One region of the Levilactobacillus sp. genome, then DNA from elsewhere that is predicted to be linked to it. Evidence: a T-box and tRNA genes for the amino acid it is inferred to sense, from the RefSeq annotation. Region 1 holds a T-box; the other regions hold tRNA genes.
The links. A T-box is a leader RNA that pairs with one kind of tRNA and senses whether it is charged. The one in region 1 lies ahead of leuS (leucine--tRNA ligase), so its partner is inferred to be a tRNA-Leu.

Region 1 (6,756 bases):
ACCCAGTCATCCAGGTTGGCCAGTGGGCTTTCCCCGGTCCCGGAAGGTTCGAGTTGCTTGGCTGCGGGCAGCTTCAATGGCAATTCATCTTCAGGAACCAGCGTCGTTTCGCCATCTTCCCAATGGATAACCGGAATGGGTTCACCCCAGTAGCGTTGCCGAGAGAAGATCCAGTCCCGCAAGCGGAAGTTGACCTTCTTGTGGCCGGCGTGGTGGGCTTCCAACCAATCGATGGCCGCTGAAATGGCATCCTTTTTGTTCATGCCATTCAAAAAGTCGGAATTGATGTGTTCGCCGTCGCCGGTGTAAGCTGCTTTTTGCACGTCCGTGTCGTCGTCACCCGCGATGACTTGAACGATAGGCAGGTTAAATTTCTGAGCAAATTCGTTGTCCCGGTCATCGTGAGCGGGCACGGCCATAATGGCCCCGGTCCCGTAAGATGACAGCACGTAGTCACCAATCCAGATAGGCAGCTTCTTGCCGCTCAGTGGGTTGATGCCGTATGCGCCGGTGAAGACCCCGGTCTTGTCCTTGTTCAAATCAGTCCGTTCCAAATCAGACTTGCTGTCGATGGCCTTTTGGTAAGCCTTGACTTCGTCGACATGGTCGGGCGTCGTGATTTGATCGACCAGTGGGTGTTCAGGGGCCAAAACCATGTAGGTCGCCCCAAACAACGTGTCTGGCCGCGTCGTGTAGACTTCGACCTTGGTGTCTGCTTGGCCGTCAACTGGGAAGAAGACGCTGGCCCCTTCAGAACGACCGATCCAGTTGCGTTGCATTTCCTTGATGCTATCGGGCCAGTCTAAATCGTCCAGGTCATCGAGCAGCCGGTCGGCGTACGCCGTGATCTTTAAGACCCATTGGCGCATGGGTACGCGGTAGACGGGGTAGCCGCCCCGTTCCGTCTTGCCATCAACGACTTCTTCATTGGCCACGACGGTCCCGCCCATGAAGTCAGGCGCCCAGTTGACCATGATCTTGTCTTCGTAAGCCAGGCCCTTCTTGTACATTTGTTCAAAGATCCATTGGGTCCACTTGTAGAAGGATTCGTCGGTCGTGTTGACCTCGCGGCTCCAGTCATAAGAAAAGCCCAGTGAGCGGATCTGGCGCTTGAAGTTCTTGATGTTGTGCGCGGTGAAGTCCTTGGGATTGTGCCCCGTCTTCAAGGCGTACTGTTCGGCAGGCAGACCAAAGGCGTCCCAGCCCATGGGATGCAAGACGTTAAAGCCTTGCATCCGCTTCAGGCGGGCCATAATATCCGTGGCCGTGTAACCTTCCGGATGTCCCACGTGTAAGCCTTGACCGGATGGGTATGGGAACATATCCATCACGTAATACTTCGGTTTTGCCTGGTTGTCAGCGGTCTTAAATGTCTCGTTGACCCGCCAGTAGTGTTGCCACTTGCGTTCAATAATTTGGTGTTCGTATGCCAAATTCTTCGCTCCCTTTCTCATTGTGTCCACAAAAAAAGCCCCCAGAAGCCCAAAAATCAGCTTCTGTAGGGCGTGTCAGCGCGGTACCACCTACATTTCCCCGGTCTTGTACCGAGGCTCATTCCGGCTGATAACGTCGCCAAACGCCCACTTTGCAGCGGAGAAGACTCGGAGACAAGTTCGTTTGACCAGGCAACGGATTCACAGCGACCATCCGCTTGCTGAATGCCTTGTCAAACTACTACTTCTCGTCAATGTCTTGGTTTAATCAGATTGTTTTCATCTTAGCAAACCCCCTAGTGAAAAGCAAGGGGCGGGCCCCGGTTTTTGGAAAAAAGAGTGGACCCACTGGCGGTTAACTGGTCACCGATAGCCCTGCATTTCCTAAGTAAGCCTAACATCTCTCCCCGTTTGCCGTTATGGTATCCCCCCTGTGCTATACTGAAATTATTAAAATCATGATATAGGAGGTCACCATTTGATGACCATTTCACGAACACGGTGGCGTTTCACCTGGGCCGCGGGAATTTTCTTTCTAATTGACTTGCTGGGAGTCAGTTTTCAGCAAGGCTGGGTCCATGCGTTGGACCGACTCGTTATTGGCTGGGTACGTCAGCCGCTGCCGACCGGCGTCACGCAAACAATTATTGGGATTACCCATTCCGGCGACCCCAAGCCAGTGACTTGGGTGACGCTGTTGTTGGTAGCCATCCTGGTCATTGCGCGGCGCTACCGCGGGGCCTTGTTTTTGGCATTTAACGTGCTGGTCTGGGCCGGCATTGGTAACAGTCTGATCAAGCACCTGGTCCAACGCCCCCGACCGACCGTTAACCGCCTAGTTGCGGCCAGTTCCTACAGTTTTCCCAGCGGCCACTCCATCACGGCCATGTTGCTGTGGGGCTCACTGATTGTGCTGCTGGGCTGGTCGCTACGACAACGGCCATGGCGGCGCCGGTTGGTGGTCGTGGTCCTCAGCCTGTGGATCGTTTGCATCGGCCTGTCCCGCATTTACGTGGGCGTGCACTACCCCACCGACGTGCTGGGCGGCTGGTCACTGGGCTTTTGCCTGTTAACTTTGAGTCAATGGTTCCTCACTCGTTATGGAGATGTGTTATAAATGAATTTACCCAATGCCTTAACCTATAGCCATACGCTTTTAGCCGAAATCGTCGGCCCAGGCGCCACCGTCGTGGATGCGACCGTGGGCCAAGGCCATGACACGCTGTTTCTCGCCAACCTGGTCGGTAAGACCGGCCGGGTCATCGGCTTTGACATCCAGCAGGCCGCGTTGGCCGAAACTAAACAGCAGCTCCAACTGACCGGCCTCGGCCAACCAGTCGAGTTACACGCCACCGGCCATGAACACGTGGCCGAATACCTCGCGGCCGACGAACCGGTGACCGCAGCCATCTTCAACCTCGGCTACCTCCCCGGCGGTGATAAATCCGTCATCACTCGCCCAGAAACCACCCTAGCCGCCGTGAAGGCCCTATTGCCACATCTACCCCGCGGCGGGCGTATCATCCTGGTCGTTTACGCCGGTCACCCCGGTGGCGCCACCGAACGCAACGCCGTGGTCGACTTTTGCCAGCAATTGCCGCAAAAAACTTACCAGGTTCTGCGCTACGGCTTTATCAATCAAATTCACACGCCACCGTTCTTGCTGGCGATTGAGCGCAGATAAAAAGAGTGGCCCTACAGGCGGTTAACTGGTTAGGATTCGTAACATCGCCAATCAACTTAGGCTACTCAATCTGGAAGGGCCAGGGACACTAGAAAGCAGGCGGGGCGACCCGCCTACTTATTGTGTCTTCGTATTACTATGGTATTGCATAAAATAACAAGTGGAGGGATTTAAATGAGTAAAAAAACGATTAACGTGGCTACAATTGCCATTTTCATGCTTGCATTTTTAATCTTAATTGTAAAAGATGTTATGAAGTGACAAAAGTGGGAAAACGTACAGATCTAAATGACCCTGATATTATGGCTTCCCAAGAAGCGGCATGGCGTTGGGGAAAGACAAAAGACTATGTCAGGCAAATTGTGGTAACTAGGGAAGTTATGGAAGCCGTGACAGGCCACGAGGAAGTGCGAGAATAACAGTAAACCACCCTGCCGATTAATGGGTGGTTTTTTATGTGCTTCGGACTGCGTTATAATAGCATAACAGGAATTATATTAGGTGGTAATTGGATTGTTCAAAATCAATGGAAAAGGCACTGCATTACTAATGCTGATAGGTGCCGTGGCGGGGAGCATGGCCGTAACTAACGCGTCGGCTAAAAGTAAATTGGATAAGGAAATTAGTAAGATAGATATTAGTAATTTGTCAAATCTGAGTTCTGAATATACGTATGGTGCTAACGCCAATAACAATAGTGTGAATCACTATAATCTTTTTCAAACGTATAAAATTAAGTCTAAGTTAGTATTAACAAACGAGTTTAGGCATAAAAAAGTTATTTTGCCCAAGGGTTCCGTGGTAACAGGTAATAGTGATGGTCAGGGAAACTTAGTTAACGTGGATAATACAACGTTAAGTATCAAGAATCAGAAAAAGGTTTTCAAGAAGTTGGGTAATTGGCATTATAGTAAGACTTTTTTGAAAGAAAATGGGGCTGCTAAGTATCCATATGTACGTACAACGGCGTTTTCCAAAAACTCAGTAGCTGCCTTTCCAATGCTATATGCAAGAAAAGAAACATCTAATTCTGATAATGAGACGACATTTCCGTTCATTTCGGTAACAGCGGATAGCCAACTTGCATATCATTCAAAAGGTCAAGTGTTCAGGGCTACGCGCTATGCAAAAATCAAAAAAGTTAAGCGTACTCACGCAAAAATCACATACTATTTGTCAAAGAGACTGGCTGGGGTGACTACAAAGAAAGTTAGAGTTGGAAACGCATATCGTTATAGGGTTAGTCTAAGGATTGGGCATGTGTTCCAGCCTAGTTTTGCTAGTGACACAGGCTCATATCATGTAACGATCAGCAACGGAAAGCAAAAGTTTTATTTCGTAATTTTCTCGCCTAGCCCGGTTGAGTCGTATCTTGATAATTTAAACGGTAAATATGTAACTCCACATGAGCAGAGAATATCTTCTGATTATATCCAAAGTTTGTACTAAAAAAAACGACATCAAGTCCCGGAAAATCCGTTTCCGCGAGACGCGATGCCTTTTTCATTTCTAAAAGAATTCTAAAGATACGCCCAGCCCCGGTTACCAATTCCCGCGCCCGTTCGTTAGTAACCATAGACGCTACTTTTTTTGCAGCGACTTGCGTTTGGGACTGACCCAAGTGCCGGAACCGAAGCCCAGGATGGTCTTTAGCGCCGGAATAAAGGTCATCACCACCGTGACCGGATTGACCATCCAGTAAAACAGCATGTATAGCGGCGCAAACAGCATGTATTTCAGCTTGATGCCGTGATGGTCCAGTAGCAAGGCCGTCAACAGCTGCATGAAGCCCGCGAACAGCTCAAACGTCACGAAGATAAAGGAAATAACGAGGCCATGTATGACACGCTCGAAGTCGCCGGTCACCAGGAAATAGCCCATGGTCGCCAGAAATGCGATCGATGTCAACGTGAAGAAAAACGACCAGATGATCGACAGAGTCGAGTCGGCAAACATGGAAATTTGGTAGCGGTGTTCAATCGGGTGTAACAAGAACTTTTTAATGTTGGTCAACCAGACCTCGGTACCCCCTTGGGCCCAGCGCTTCCGTTGCTTGTACAGGTCGCGGATCGTTTCGGGGACGTTCATGTGAAAGATCACGTTGGGCGCAAACCGTGGCACGGCTCCAATCATCTGGTGGTCCCAGGCGATACTGATGTCCTCGGTGGCCCGATTTTGCCGGAAGCCGCCGACGTCGATCAGAAAATCCTTCTTGTACAGCGTGTTGGCCCCACTGTACGCGTACATGGAATCATTGATGGCCGTTTGACTGCGCTTGATGACACCCACAATGCTGGTGAACTCGACCGTTTGCGACTTGCCCAACAGGCTCGAGCGGTTCTGCACGTCCATGTTGGCGGTCACGGCCGAGGTATTCATGTCACGGTCGCGCATGAAGAAATTCATATACTTCATCAAGGCGTCCGGCTCGGGAATCGTGTCGGCATCGTTGCTGAGAATGTACTCCCCCTTGGCAAAGTACATGCCGATGTTAAACGCGTGGGCCTTCCCCTTGTTCTTCAGGATCTCGACCGTACGCAACCGCGGGTATTTTTCCTGCAGGCGGGCAATGATGGCACCGGTGTCGTCGGTGGAGCCGTCATTCATCACCAGCACCTCATAATTGCTGTAATTCAACTGGTCAAACAGGTAGGTGATGGTCTCTTCGATCATGACCTCCTCGTTGTGCGCGGGAATCATGATGGTGATCATCGGCTGCTGGTCGACCGGAATCTCATGCCAGTCGGTATCGCGCTTGTTGGTCTTCAAGAACCGATAGGACAATGCCCCTGCGAACCAGAAAAACGACCCGATGACCGGATACAAACACAGAATCAACAAAAAGATGTTCAGGAGCGTCTGGCCCAGCGTGGCCTTTAAAATGCTGTCAATAAAAACGTTAAGCATGCGCGCCTCCTATTCATCCAAATCGTTCAAATCATGCTTGCGGTATAAATTTTGAATCTGATCCGTATCCAAGTTTTGTTCCGGCTGGACCTGATACGTCCGAACGTTGTGGCGGAAGTCCTCATCCCCAAACCGGTCGTCCATGAACTTTTCCAGCTCAGTCTCCCGTTTCTTTTGGTTGATCGGATTAAACGTCGGCCACTGTTCCACCACCCGGTCACGCTTGCGGTTCTGGATGATGGTCATCCCCACCGCAAATAACGACACCATCACCAGCGAGAACAACAGGATGATGCCAATGAATTTGATTTCGAAGATGCCTTCGGAATACGACCACAAATGCGGCACCCGCGGGTCATAGACTGCCCAAAAGGCCGTGACCGTGATGACCACGGGCACCACCACGCAGATCCAGCCGAAAATGGCCACCAGGGTCTGCCAAATTTTCAATCCCCAGTGACCTTTTTCAAAGTACGCATCTGTATATAATTGTTGCTTCGGTTGTTTGGCTTGTTTTGCCACTATTGTCTAGCCTCCTGCGGGTTCATTGGCCGCCCGAACCGGTAGCCTTGCCGGACCCGAATCTTTAATTGCTCGGCCAATTGCTCATCGGCCTCATCTTCGACCCCCATCAAAATCAGTTGGATGTCGTTGTCCTGGGACAACCGATTCCAAAATTGCAGGTTCAAATCCAGCCACACGGACGGGTCCTCCTTGCGAAAGCTGCGCATG
Region 2 (6,756 bases), 570 kb from region 1:
TGGCATTGACCAATCCGAGTGTAAACTTCGTCACGCTTGGCGGTGGCCATTTCGGTCAAATGAATCAGCACTTGCCGTTCATCGGTCCGACTCCGAACCCGTTCGACCCAGCCTTGCTTTTCCAGACGCTTCAACAGGGGCGTTAAGGTCCCGCTGTCGAGTTCCAGGCGTTCACCTAGTTGATGGACGGTCAGCGGCGCGTCTTCCCATAGCACCAACATCGCAATATATTGAGGGTAAGTCAAACCAAAGGGTGCCAAGGCGCTTTGGTAGAAATGGTTAAATTTTTTGCTGGCAGAATAGATGGAGAAGCAAAGCTGCTCATCTAAAAGAATCGGTGTAACTTTCGGCATGGCACAGGCCTCCTTTCAATTACTTTCCAGAGTATTGTATACAATTAAATTGCCGCTTGCAAGTAAAAACTCCCGGTTTAAATGGCCTGTGAGGATTGCCTTGCAGAGATTGGCGGGGGGATGACCCCAGAAACGATTTAACGTAACGTCTAAATAATTATATAGCATATCGATAGCTAACTTCAACAATTATTGATAAAACAAGTTTTTATTTACGCGAATTTCTAAAAGGGCAATTGGTTTGTTCGGGGGGTGTGCAAGTTTAACGGCGATTTATTTGAGTGAAGAAAATTCGAATAAAATCGTCCATGGTGGGTGCATTTAACCCCATTAAATGTGACAAATTACCGAAACTGACCCGTTTTGTCAATGAAAAACAAAATGACTTAGTTAGTTAACCATATGCATCCAAGTATAGCAGAAGTTCTGTAAAAGGAAAGTAAAACTAGTGAAATTTTTCATTAAAATCGCATGAGGACACGACTAGGACCACTTTAATTAATCACAATGTAAAACAATTATCAGCCGATAGTTTAATTGCAAATAACCCCTAGTTTATGGCCGAAATGAAAACTAGGCAAACTGGTTTTGAGCATGGATAGTTTATCTTGCTATTTACGTGGGATTAGGTACAATAAGGGTGTAGAAAGATTTATCCACATTTAAATATCTGTGAGAATAACTGATGGGTGTTGATAAATCCCGTGGATAATCTTTAGTTAGGTCGTTGACGACCGAAAGTATGGAAATAATAGTTTAAGGTGTGTTGCCTTACTAGGGAAGGACTGCGACAGGTTTAGCCGTCGCCAACGAGGAGGATATGAATCATGAGAACGCGAAATTTAGTTGGGACCAAAGAACATTACAAGGCATACAAGGCAGGCAAACGTTGGCTCTACGCATGTATTACGGTAGCGACGGTGGGCCTGGGACTCGTTGGGGGTACCGGCCTGTCCGCGCAAGCCGATGCGGCGGCGACTGGTGAAGAACCAACGGCGGTTGTTGCAGAACCGACGACTGCGTCAGTTAAGGATAATAGCAACGTTGAACCGGTCAATAAGGACGCAATTAACTCTGGTGATGCCAGTCAAGATAATGATGAGCTTAAAGATGACGACTCAGATAATGCTGGCGTGGTCAAAGACGACGCTGTTAATGAAGATACTCAGCCTAAGGAAGAGACGCTAGCACCGGGCAACACAGGCGAGAAGGAGCTAGCCCCGGTTGATCAACAGCAGAAGCAAGAAAACAACACACCTAGTGAAAACGAAAATGTAAGCGGAAACAAAGACAATCAACAATCCCAAGACGTGGTGAACAATCAAGACAATCAAAACAACGTCAAGACGGATTCAGCGGTGCAAACGCCGATTACACCGCCAGTCGACCCAGTCGCACCCGCGGTCAACACGAGTTCCCGCCGGCCGATGATGCGGGCAGCCATGGCGGTTTCCAGTGGTCCGAAGACCTTGGTAGCCGTGCCAGTTTACCGGGCCCCGGACTTTGACAATATTTTGGGGAAGGATGCCGCGGAATGGATGCCGGATGCCAATTTACGGGCGTTGGTTATTGGCTCGATTGATAAACAATATTATGGTGGCAACCACAAAGTCACGTCGGCGAACCTCTACCAGTATGCTGGTTTTGATGGCTGGATGACCTACGGTGTGAACACCATGCAAGAATACTTTGATTTGGGACCAATCAAGAGCCTAGAGGGACTGCAATACTTCACGAACCTCAGAACTTTCAAGCTTAGTGACGCGGAATTGCCGCTGGCGGGAATGATTGATTTCTCATTTGCGCCGAACTTACGGGAATTCACGCTCTTCAATGCGGATGGCGTTGTGACTGATTGGGGAGTTGCGCCAGACACCATCTTGCACACCTACTTTGCGACTAACGATCAGCTGCAGTACCTGACGTTGAGCGGGTTGAATTTAAATGGCAGCTTCCCTGATCTGACGGCTTACCCGGAATTGTACATGCTGAGTCTGGACAACAACCAATTGACCGGGAACCTGCCGGACATCTCCTACTTGAAGAATCTCTTCTCATTGAGTGTCAACGATAACCAATTGAGCGGGCAGCTGCCAGATATGGCCAACTGGTCGATCACCACGTTGCGGATCACCAAGAATAAGTTCTCTGGGAAGTTACCAAGCACGGCGACGTTAACGGCAATCGAGTACGGAACCAATCAAATTACCACGGCCATTGCGCCAGGGTCTTACCGGCCCGGGGCCTTCGTCGTGGGGAATGGGCAAACGTTGGACAACGGACACCACGTCCTGACCAACGCCAACAATCGCTTTGATCCGACCGAGGGGCTCTTCGATTTCATGGACTTTACCACGGGCGAGCCGGTTACGGATATCAAATTAGCACCGGGACAATTTAACACGGGCGCGACCGTTGTCTACTCAACCGACAGTACGGCGGGCATCACGAACCACAACGCGTGGGCCCAAACGCAAACGGATGCGTCGAATTGGTTCACCATCGTGGCCAACCCGGCGAACCCCTATGGCTTCCTGCTGGTGGCCAAGCCAGAGGCTAAGGATGGCAACTATGTCATTCGCGTCAAGATGGCTGATGGGACTTCTCGTGACCTGGATGCGTGGGTCAATTTCTCCGTTGTGAACAAGATGACGACCGGAACCGTGACTCCAGAAACACCGGAACCAGGCGTCACGACCGGGACGGTGACCATCGTGAGTGTCGATCAAGATGGCAAGGTCGTCGCACAACAGGTCAAGACCGGGAATGTCGGTGACACCTACAGCTTTGATGCCCCAGAAATCACGGGTTACCAGGCTACCGGCGTCACCCATGCGCAAGGCACTTACACGGCGGCCGTGCAGACCGTCACCTTCACTTACAACCAGCTGAAAAATGCCGGCGATGCGGATAAAATCGACGATACGACGCCAACCACCAAGGACACGACCAAGCAAGGCGACGTGACGACCGGCGGGGCAGCTGATACGATTGCGACTGATCAAACCCAACCGGCCGGGCGGACTAACCGGGTCACCGGTCCAGCCCAAGGCCAAGTTACAGGCGTCAAGAACCTAAAGGCGACGAGCCAACCAGCGGCGACTAAATTAGCCACGGGTCACTCAGCCGCAACGACGGCCGCCAAGACCAGCTTGCCACAGACCAACGAAGCAAGCACCGGCAATTACATCTTAGCCGGAGTTGCCACGTTGCTGGGGGCATTGGGACTGGCCAGTCTGAGATTGCGGAAACATTAGGCAGGCGCGTGAGAAAAGACGATTGGCTAACGCGCAAATAGAGGTGATAACCAAGAGCCTGGGAGGTGCTTTCCCCGGCTCTTTCGTCTATGCCTAGCTGAAACCTGCGCCAACAGGTAGCCGGTTGGCCCACGCTTCTTTCATGGCCACAAAGATTGACGCCACGGGTATGTTAGCTTGCCGATTAAACACGCCTGAATGAAGCGGGATTCCCGCTACTGGTCGGGAAGTGTGGTATTTTACAGTTGTTCCTAATCCTGATGGGGACGGTAATATAAGGCCACCGGCGACAGAGATGTCGTTCGGTGGTTTTGTTTTGGTCATGCGGGGGATGATACATGACGTGCTTGCGCAGAGAATTTAACTTTTTCTAAAACGTATGTTCCCCTAGACGGCATCTAGATTATGCTATACTTGATTTAAGATGTCGGGTGTAAAAAGTTGCCCTGTGTCAGGAACTTCGCTAAGATAGCGATGCGTGCCTGAGAAGTGGGTTTAAGAGAGAAGGGAAATTCAGATGTACTCAATTAATGATATTGCTGCTTGGTTCATCAACCAGGAGCCGATGAGTGATAAGAAGTTACAAAAACTTTGTTATTATGCCGTTGCTTGGGGCTGGGCACTGTTAAAGCAACCTATTGTCAATGATACTGCGTTTGAAGCGTGGGTCCACGGCCCCGTCTCACCCGAACTTTATCGCGAGTACCGGTCGTTTGGCTGGACGCCCATTGATACGCCAGTTGTTCCAGGAAAGGAAATCACCAATGAACATCAGGTCGCTGATTTGTTAGGGTCGGTTTGGGAAACGTATGGCGATAAGAGTGGTGATGAGCTTGAGGCGTTAACCCATCATGAGGATCCTTGGCGAGAAGCACGCCGCGGTCTCCGGACAACTGAGTCTAGCCATAACAAAATCTCTGCAGAAACGATGGCGAAATTTTATTTGAGCATTTATGCGGGGGACTGAATCTTGGCGAAATTGACCCATCATACTTCGAGTAAGAAAAATCGAATCCGCCAGTTAACGGAACAGACAACCAGTCCTTTGGGGAAAGTTCCGAGACTATTAGCGCCGGATGATCGAACTAGTCTGCGTTTTAAACTCGCGTTACCAGAACTCCTTCAGGCACCGTACACCTTTGAAAAAATGAAGGTCGGTGACATTAGAGAATTTAGTATCTTTTTGAAGAAAACGGTTGGCAAGAACCTGACAATTTCTCAAGTCGAGGCCTTGTATTTGCGTAAGGACGGTCCGCATGGCGCTAAAAACAAAGAAAAGATTCACGATGAAGATCGATTGACCGTACATTTTGATAATGGTAAAAGAGATTTCAGAATTCACGGGTACTATGATGAATTAGGGTACTTTTGCGTTTGTCGAATCGATCCGCATCACAGATATAATTTTTAGAAAAAGCAGCGCTTGGAAACTTGTGAATAGCTCAATAGCAGCGTTATCGACTGAGGTGGGGAGACACTGGCTTAGGTCGATGAAAAATAGCATAACAAAAAAGCACCTCGCAATTGCGAAGTGCTTTTCCAAGTTATTCATGATGCCCCGAGCAGGATTCGAACCTGTACTTGATCTCTCAAACAGCGACCTGAACGCTGCGCGTCTGCCAGTTCCGCCATCGGGGCAACTCAACAACAAGTAATATATTACACTAAAGTCTTGGAAAAGGGAACCCCTTTATTCAACTTTTTTTGAATTTGGGAATTTAACCGCGGTACCATAGCCATGAACGACTAAAAATTTCGGTGCCACGTTCATCCGAACGACCTCGGTATTGAAACGAACCTCGATCAAACCATCGGCATCGGTCTCTTGAGCCTGCTTCATCAAATCCTGTTTGACCTCATCAAATAATCCGTCGAACAGTGAAAATTCATCCGGCTTTTCTGACCGCAACATGGTGCTCGCCGTTGCGGTTAAGATGCCTTGGATGGCGTGGGTGCGATTCAACCCACCAGTTGTCATAAACATGTCTAATCCCCCTCAAATTTTTTGGACCAATAGTGTTGCCCTAAAGTGGCCAGGGCTGCGCCAATTACGATGCCGGTACAGTTGGTGATGACGTCATTGATGTCGACCCAGCGTCCTAAGCTCACGAGCCAGTTGCCTAGGGCTTGCCCGGCTTCCAGACTCAACCCCGTGGCAAGTCCCGCCAGCAGCCAATGGGGCCACCGCAGACGGGGCCAATTTAACCGCAGTAACCACCCCTGGGGCACGGTCATCAAGATGTTGCACCAAAATGACGCGTCAACACTGCCGCGGCCTAGGGGTTGCAGGACCCAGATGCCCCCGGCAATCCAGTGGGTGGTGATGACACTGACGCTATCACTGCCAAAAGAAAAGGCGATTGGCGTCCAAGTCAAGAGGCTAAGGCCCCAACAGCCCAGCCACCACAGCAGTCGCCAATACTGCCGTGCACGCGCGGCACGCAGACTCAGTCCCAGCCAAATCAGACTGACCAGTACGGCGGGAATCCAACGAATCATGGCCGCACCTCCTCAATAAGTCCAGTATACCGGGTCCGTCGGTGGCGGACAATGGTCCGGACCATATTTTTTTACGCAACTGGCGATTTTAAATTCGCCTGGCTTGAGTTCTCCAGAGTTTAGCGGGAAAATTGACTCAGCACTCATTTGAGAAAGGGGAAACGGTATGGAACCAACTAATTTACCAACCAAGATCAAGGTGCGTGGCGCTAAGGTCAATAATCTCAAGGACCTCGACGTGGACATTCCGCTAAATAAGTTCGTCGCCATCACGGGCCGCAGTGGTTCGGGCAAGTCATCGCTAGCAATGGGCGTGCTGTATGCGGAGGGGGCACGGCGCTATCTGAACGCGTTATCGACCTTCACGCGGCGGCGCATCAACCAGATGGGCAAGGCGGCTGTCGATTCCGTCGAGTATTTGCCATCGGCTCTGGCCTTACGTCAACGGCCACAGGTGCCCGGTGTCCGCTCCACGGTCGGGACCATGTCAGAGAGCTTTAACATCTTGCGGCTGGTCTTTTCACGGTTGGGCTCGTCGGTCTGTCCCAACGGCCATCGGGTGCCGCCAACCCTGGACGTCGCGGAAAATGACGGCTACGTGACCTGTCCGACCTGTGGGGTGACCTTCATGGCGCCCAGCGCGGAAG
Region 3 (6,756 bases), on a different contig from region 1:
GCGAGCAGTCAGGCTGTTACTGAATAAGTCCCAGCTAGGCTGGTTTGGTGACCGGCTTGAACGAAACCGGCTGCCGGCTGTGTCACGCTGCGGCTATCACGGGGCGGAAACCGTATCGTTGGTCCACTTGTGGCGGGCAGAACTTTCTGGCAACGCTGCAGGAGCTAGTTGTCTTACCGTTGCGCGAAAGTCTGCTGGTATGGGACGGCCAGAATCTCCGAGTCCAATGGATACCGCTATCGTGCCGGAGGAGGCCAGGGGTGGAACCAGCTGTGTCGACGGTGTTGGCTGAGGTTTTGTCTCAGCCTACAGCGTGGGGCGACTTGGGAGACTGGCGGGCTTAGCCAGGCTTTCAAGCGAACCGGAAGCCCGTGCCTGGGCTGGAGGTGTCCCCCATAGCAGGTGGAACCCCTGGCAGCCGCAGGCAACTGGTACGGCGCAACGGCAGGCGGCCAGCGATACACCATTGCCAACAATTGTTTTCACCAGGAGTCACTAAGCCAAACAATAACGGGGTCGCTTCACAACTTGTGGGGTGACCTTTTTGTCTGGGCGCTGACGGGCGAAGCGACCCGCCGGCATGGTATAATGCAGGTATATCGAAAAAAGTAACGGAGGGGTTGCATGGCAACGAAACAAACAGAAACGGCACTCAGTGAGCTGGCTAAGCCGGTGCAACAACAGTTAAGTCAGTACCGGGTGCAACAGATTCAGGCCGTGTTGTCCCTACTAGACGAAGGCAACACGGTGCCGTTCATTGCGCGGTACCGTAAGGAGCGGACGGGGTCACTAGACGAAGTCGCCATCCGCGACATCGAGGATGAGGCGCGGCGGCTGATGAAGCTGAACCAACGGCGCCAAGAGGTCTTGAAGATTATTGACGAACAGGGAAAATTGACCCCGGCGTTGCGGCAAAATTTTGCGCGGGCGACCGTCATCCAGCAGGTCGAGGACCTGTATTTACCGTACAAACAAAAGCGCCGTACCAAGGCAACTGTGGCACGAGAAGCGGGCTTGACCCCGTTGACGGAGTGGCTCTTGACCTTTCCGGCGAGCGGTTTAGACGCGAAGGCCCAACAGTTTGTTGATCCGGCCAAGGACTTACCGGACCTTCCGGCAGTTTGGGCGGGGGTTCACGAGATCTTGGCGGAAACCTTCAGCGAACAGGCGGCCTTTCGGGAATGGATTCGCCAGTTCACTTGGCAACACGGGGAGTTGACCAGCAAGCTGAAACGCGGGGCGGCCGACGACGATGAGCAACAGGTCTACGCGACCTACTACGATTTCAGCCAGCCGTTGAAGCAACTGCCACCGTACCGGGTACTGGCCATCAACCGGGGCGAGCGCGAGAAAATTTTGACGGTCGGCATCAGCGTTGACCCAGCGTCTATTTTGCAATATGGGCATTTCCGCCTGGTCGGCCAGCATCAGGGACCGGCCGTGGCCAAGGTGACGGCAGCCTTTGCGGATGCGTACAAACGCTTCTTGGGGCCCGCCATCGAACGGGAGTTGCGGCGCCAATTGACCGAAAAAGCCGACGACCACGCCATTCAGGTGTTCGGCAATAACCTGTATCACCTGTTGATGCAGGCCCCGTTGAAGGGTAAGGTCGTCATGGGCTTTGACCCAGCGTACCGGACCGGCTGCAAGTTGGCCATCATGGACCCCAACGGCCGCTTCTTGGCTAAGCAGGTCATCTATCCGCACAAGCCAGCCAATGCCAAGGACCGCGCCGCCGCGGGGCCAGCATTCAAGCAATTATTGGAAAAGTATCACGTCGAAATGATCGCCATTGGCAACGGGACCGCTAGCCGGGAATCCGAAGAATTTGTCAGCACGATCTTGAAGACGCTGGACCATCCGGTGTACTACGTGCTGGTCAATGAGGCTGGGGCGTCGGTCTATTCCGCCAGTGCCAATGCCCGCGCGGAATTTGCGGACTTCCACGTCGAGGAACGGTCGGCCGTTAGCATCGGGCGCCGGCTCCAAGACCCGTTGGCCGAGCTAATCAAGATCGACCCGAAGGCTGTGGGCGTGGGTCAGTACCAACACGACGTCCCCGAAAAGGCGTTGGATGCGCAATTGGACCGGGTCGTGGAAACGGCGGTCAATCAGGTCGGCGTCAACGTCAACACGGCCAGTCCGGAGCTGTTGACGCACATTTCTGGGTTGACGGCCACGACGGCGAAAAATATCGTGGCTTACCGCAACGAAAACGGGGCGTTTGCTGCCCGGCAAGAGTTGAAAAAGGTGCCACGCCTGGGACCCAAGGCCTACCAACAGGCCGTGGGCTTCCTGCGGATCATTGGTGGGCGCGAGCCGCTGGACAACACGGATATTCATCCAGAAAGTTATGCGGCGGCCCATCAGTTGTTGACGCAACTGGCGCCGGATGGGCAGATTGGGACGCCCAAGCTTCAGCAACAGTTGGCGCAGTTGAATCAGGCCAAGTGGGCCGACCAGCTGGGTGTGGGCGTGGCAACGTTAAGCGACATCATTGCCGGGCTGAGCAAGCCGGGGCGTGATTTGCGTGACAGCATGCCGGCACCGTTGTTGCGCCAAGACGTGTTGACCATGGCTGATTTGAAGCCGGGGATGGAGCTGCAAGGGACCGTCCGCAACGTGGTTGATTTTGGCGCCTTCGTGGACATCGGCGTGAAGCAAGACGGCCTGGTCCACATTTCGCAACTGGCCGACCACTACGTCAGTGACCCCAGCACGGTCGTTACGATTGGCGACGTCGTCACGGTCTGGGTCTTAAGCGTCGACGAGAATCGTCACCGAATCCAATTAACGATGCGAGCTGAACAACATGACTAATCAAGAATTACAGCGGCTGGTCGAGCGCATTTCCCTGGAGAGTTTTGGCAAACCGTTCCGCCACCACGCGATGTTCAATGCCCGCTTGCGAACGACGGGTGGCCGTTACCGGTTGGGCGATCACAACTTGGAGATCAATCCGAAAATGATTACGGAACACGACCGCGGCGTGTTGGTGGGCGTCATCAAGCATGAACTGTGCCACTATCATTTGAATCTGGCCGGACAATCGGGCCAGCACCGCACGGCGGCCTTTAAGCAGCTGTTGCGGCAGGTGGGCGGCTTACGCTTTGCCCCGGCGCCACCGAACGCGCGACCACGGCCGCGGCAATGGCAGTTGTACGTTTGCACGCGCTGCCAGCAGAAATACTACCGGGCACGACGCATCGACGTCACCAAGATGGTCTGCGGTCGGTGTCACGGGCATTTACAATGGCAAAAAACGGTGGTCGCCGTGACGCGGCCGCAAGCTTAGGAGGGTGATAGAATGGGTAAAACAATTATTCGGGTTCCCGCCACGGCGGCGAACTTAGGCCCCGGCATTGATTCGATTGGGGCGGCATTACACTTGTACTTAACGGTCATCATTGAGGAAAAAACGGAACAGTGGCGGGTCAACCACGCGCTGGGGACGGAGATTCCTCGCGATGAGCACAACCTGATGGTCCAAACGGCCCTGCAGGTCAACCCTGAGTTGCCAGCGCACCAGCTGACGGTCATGTCGGATATTCCGGTATCTCGCGGCCTGGGGAGTTCGACCAGCGCCATCATTGCCGGCATCAAGATTGCCAACGAATTGGGCAACATGGACATGACCATCCCCGAGCAGCTGAACTGGGCGGTCAAGTTAGGCGGCGCTGTGGACAACGTGGCCCCCGCCTTGATGGGGCAGGCCGCCGTTGCTACCACCGATGGCGACACGGCCAAGGCCATCAAGTTGCCGCTGCCAGATCTGCGGGTCTTGGTCTTCATCCCCGGGCAAAAGTTACTGGCCCGTAAGAGTCGTGAGGCCTTGCCGAAGGATTTGCCACTGGCAACGGCGGTCCACGCCAGCAGCGTGGCCAACGTGTTGGTGGCCGCGCTGTTGACCAAAGATTGGGAGTTGGCCTCCCAGATGATCGAACGGGACGAATTCCACGAGCAAGCCCGTTCCCAGCTGGTCCCTGAATTGAATCAAATTCGCGATGCGGCCCACGAACTGGGCATCGTCGGTACGTATCTGAGTGGGGCCGGTCCAACCGTGGTCACCTTTGGCACGGCGGCGCAGTTGACCTTATTGCGAGCCAAGTTGGAAAAGCGCGACTTGGCCGGCAGTCTGCGCATCATCGACCTCGATCCGGACGGCGCGACCGTCCTCACCGATGCATAAAGAAAACTTTTTTGAATTAACTTGCAAAAAATATTGTCAGGTGCGAAATCATTTGGTATACTATTTCTTGTGAGTTAATGCGGCCATGGCGGAATTGGCAGACGCGCAAGATTAAGGATCTTGTCCGGGTAATCCGGGTGGAAGTTCGAATCTTCTTGGCCGCATCAGAGGTTTACAGAAAGTCTTGACCATTTTGGTTGAGGCTTTTTTGTTTAATTGGAAGATTTTAATTGATTACTGGAAACGGATATTCTAGTAGAAGAAATTCGCTGTATGAAAAAGCACATAATAAAATTAATAAGTTGTATAATTACGGCGAAGAATTGAGACAGGAGGGACGACTTCATGATTAGACTTTGGCTGCAATCTGACGATGGGGATGTTGTAAATTATCTGTACCAGGCTGAGGATGGAAAAAAAGGCCAAGTACTGTATAGCCGGTTACATCATGGCTTGAAATTTTTAGACGACATTATTGATGACTACCCGAAAAATTATCGTGGACATTTGAATAAAAAACTTTACGACATGGCAAAATTTGATACTTTCCCCGATTATGAAGTCATTCCTTTCTTTTAGGAGTCACTTATAACGTTAGACGGTTGTGTCGCCAGACACGTAAGCGACAAGCCACCGAATTTATTCGAATGGTAATTGATACAAAAATGGTGTCGATGGATTCTGCCATCAACACCATTTTTTCATGGACTCTGTGGGTGAACTAAGCCTGGTGCTCAACGTGCTTGGCTTTGTGATTGGCGCTGAGGTGCCAGCCGAAGAAACCGACACCGATAATTAACGCCAGCCATGCCCAGATCATCAGGTCCGAGTAGAAGCCAACGTCGGATAACCCAATCAGCCAAGCAATGAGCATCATCACGAGTGTGGCGATATCACCGCCCATTTTCTCCGCTTTCCGAGTTGCTAAGTAAACAATACCGGAAGCTAAGTATAGGATGGCGACAAACATGCCAGCGGTTCCTGACACGTGTTTGCCACCTGCAAGTGCGTCCCCGACGCCGACCGCCATTGATTGAAAGAAGATGAAGACGGCCAAGACAATCATGATGATACCAGAAACTAATTTTGTTGTTTTCACAACAACAACCCCCTAATGAATAAACAGCTTTTAATGACTTCAGTATTTGGTCAGCGCATGGTGGCGATGACTGTCAACTGAGGCATGTCTTCTTAGGCTGATTATTGGCTGCTACTGATTGTTGGGGTCACAGTCGGCTTATTTGATGCCCAATTCGTGCTGCCGTTGGATTTCGCCAGATGATTTCATGGAATTGGGAGTGGATGCGAGGGCCGCCTTTTCCGACATGCCGTGGTCAATCTTGTAGGCGACGGGTGACATCCCATACTTATTGATGAACCCGGTCAACGTATCGGGATCCGTGTTCACGGATGACTGCGCGTGGCTGCTGGACTGTGGGGCCCGCGACGACTGCGTGTAAGTGTTGCTGTGCGAAGCGGCAGTCGTGTGTCGGTGCCGCGGCGTCTGCTTGGGTGCTGCTGGCGTCACCGTACGCGCGGTTCGGTGATCCGTCGAGGAAGTCTTCGTCGCCGCCGACTGAGCTTTAGTCGCTGAATGGGATTGGGCGGCTTGGTGTTGGTGATGCTGGGCCGGTTTCTGCGATGAGTTTTTGCGCTTCTTGGCAACCAGACTGCTAGTCGCTTTCGAGCTGGCTGAAGATGCCGTGTTTTTGTGATGACCGCAAGCGCTCAGCGTGGTTAACGCCAGTGAAATAGCAATGAGTGTCGTGATACAAGTCTTTTTCAAGTTAACTCCTCCGAATGTAAACGTGTCTTCATAATTTCCCCTGACTACTAGAATACCGCAAAGGGTGGGGACTTGTACATCCCCTGCAGGGCAGAATCGTGAGCTGACGGGGGATGATGAAGGCCGGTTCCCACATCCATTGCCTCCCAAACATGACAAACAGATAACATTTTCGCCACGCAATCGTTTTCATCGAAAATGGGGCTTCAAAAAACCTTAAGAGAAGCGTAAGATTGGAAATTAAATTGACAACTTGTTAAATTGCCAAACAAATTTGGTGACAAGCGCGCGTCAACGCGTTATAGTAGTTGTCTTGTGTCATTTTGATTGACCAAAAATTCTGAAGGAGGTCGGCGCATGAGCGACTTAACCAAGGGTAATTCCCTCAAACTTATTTTCTTTTTCACGATTCCATTATTGATTGGCAACTTGTTCCAGCAATTATATAACGTCTCTGATACCGTGGTCGTGGGGCAAACCCTTGGCGTGAAGGCGCTGGCGGCCGTTGGTGCGACCGGTTCCATTAATTTCTTAATTATTGGCTTCGCCCAAGGCTTGACGGCCGGGCTGGCCATCATTACTGCTACCCGATTCGGGGCGCGAGACTACAAGGGCGTGCGGCGGTCCTTTGCCGCGAGCATCATCATTTCTATTTTAATGACGATTGTGTTGACGGTCTTATCCTTGACCTTCGTCGACCCAATCTTGAAATTGATGCAAACACCGGCGTCGATCTTTGCCAATGCGCGGATCTTCATCAGTACCATCTTTGCTGGGATCT

Region 2: it has a tRNA-Leu gene. The T-box ahead of leuS (leucine--tRNA ligase) is inferred to sense a tRNA for this amino acid. The anticodon was not compared.
Region 3: it has a tRNA-Leu gene. The T-box ahead of leuS (leucine--tRNA ligase) is inferred to sense a tRNA for this amino acid. The anticodon was not compared.

The regions. Positions count from the first base shown of each region.
Region 1 covers NZ_JALCJA010000001.1:9,663-16,418, reverse strand. The annotation lists gene leuS (leucine--tRNA ligase) at 1-1,433, opposite strand, end outside; T-box leader at 1,497-1,697, opposite strand; gene LKH74_RS00165 (phosphatase PAP2 family protein) at 1,915-2,550, shown strand; gene LKH74_RS00160 (class I SAM-dependent methyltransferase) at 2,551-3,117, shown strand; gene LKH74_RS00155 (hypothetical protein) at 3,631-4,566, shown strand; gene LKH74_RS00150 (glycosyltransferase family 2 protein) at 4,699-6,024, opposite strand; gene LKH74_RS00145 (hypothetical protein) at 6,034-6,546, opposite strand; gene LKH74_RS00140 (EAL domain-containing protein) at 6,546-6,756, opposite strand, start outside.
Region 2 covers NZ_JALCJA010000001.1:579,341-586,096, reverse strand. The annotation lists gene LKH74_RS02685 (MarR family winged helix-turn-helix transcriptional regulator) at 1-353, opposite strand, end outside; gene LKH74_RS02680 (MucBP domain-containing protein) at 1,181-3,610, shown strand; gene LKH74_RS02675 (Panacea domain-containing protein) at 4,128-4,577, shown strand; gene LKH74_RS02670 (MAG6450 family protein) at 4,581-5,021, shown strand; tRNA gene LKH74_RS02665 (tRNA-Leu) at 5,165-5,248, opposite strand; gene LKH74_RS02660 (heavy metal-binding domain-containing protein) at 5,301-5,594, opposite strand; gene LKH74_RS02655 (VanZ family protein) at 5,597-6,109, opposite strand; gene LKH74_RS02650 (excinuclease ABC subunit UvrA) at 6,276-6,756, shown strand, end outside.
Region 3 covers NZ_JALCJA010000005.1:21,816-28,571, forward strand. The annotation lists gene LKH74_RS08920 (Tex family protein) at 625-2,820, shown strand; gene LKH74_RS08925 (SprT family protein) at 2,813-3,295, shown strand; gene thrB (homoserine kinase) at 3,308-4,189, shown strand; tRNA gene LKH74_RS08935 (tRNA-Leu) at 4,269-4,353, shown strand; gene LKH74_RS08940 (hypothetical protein) at 4,535-4,768, shown strand; gene LKH74_RS08945 (hypothetical protein) at 4,911-5,288, opposite strand; gene LKH74_RS08950 (hypothetical protein) at 5,427-5,975, opposite strand; gene LKH74_RS08955 (MATE family efflux transporter) at 6,333-6,756, shown strand, end outside.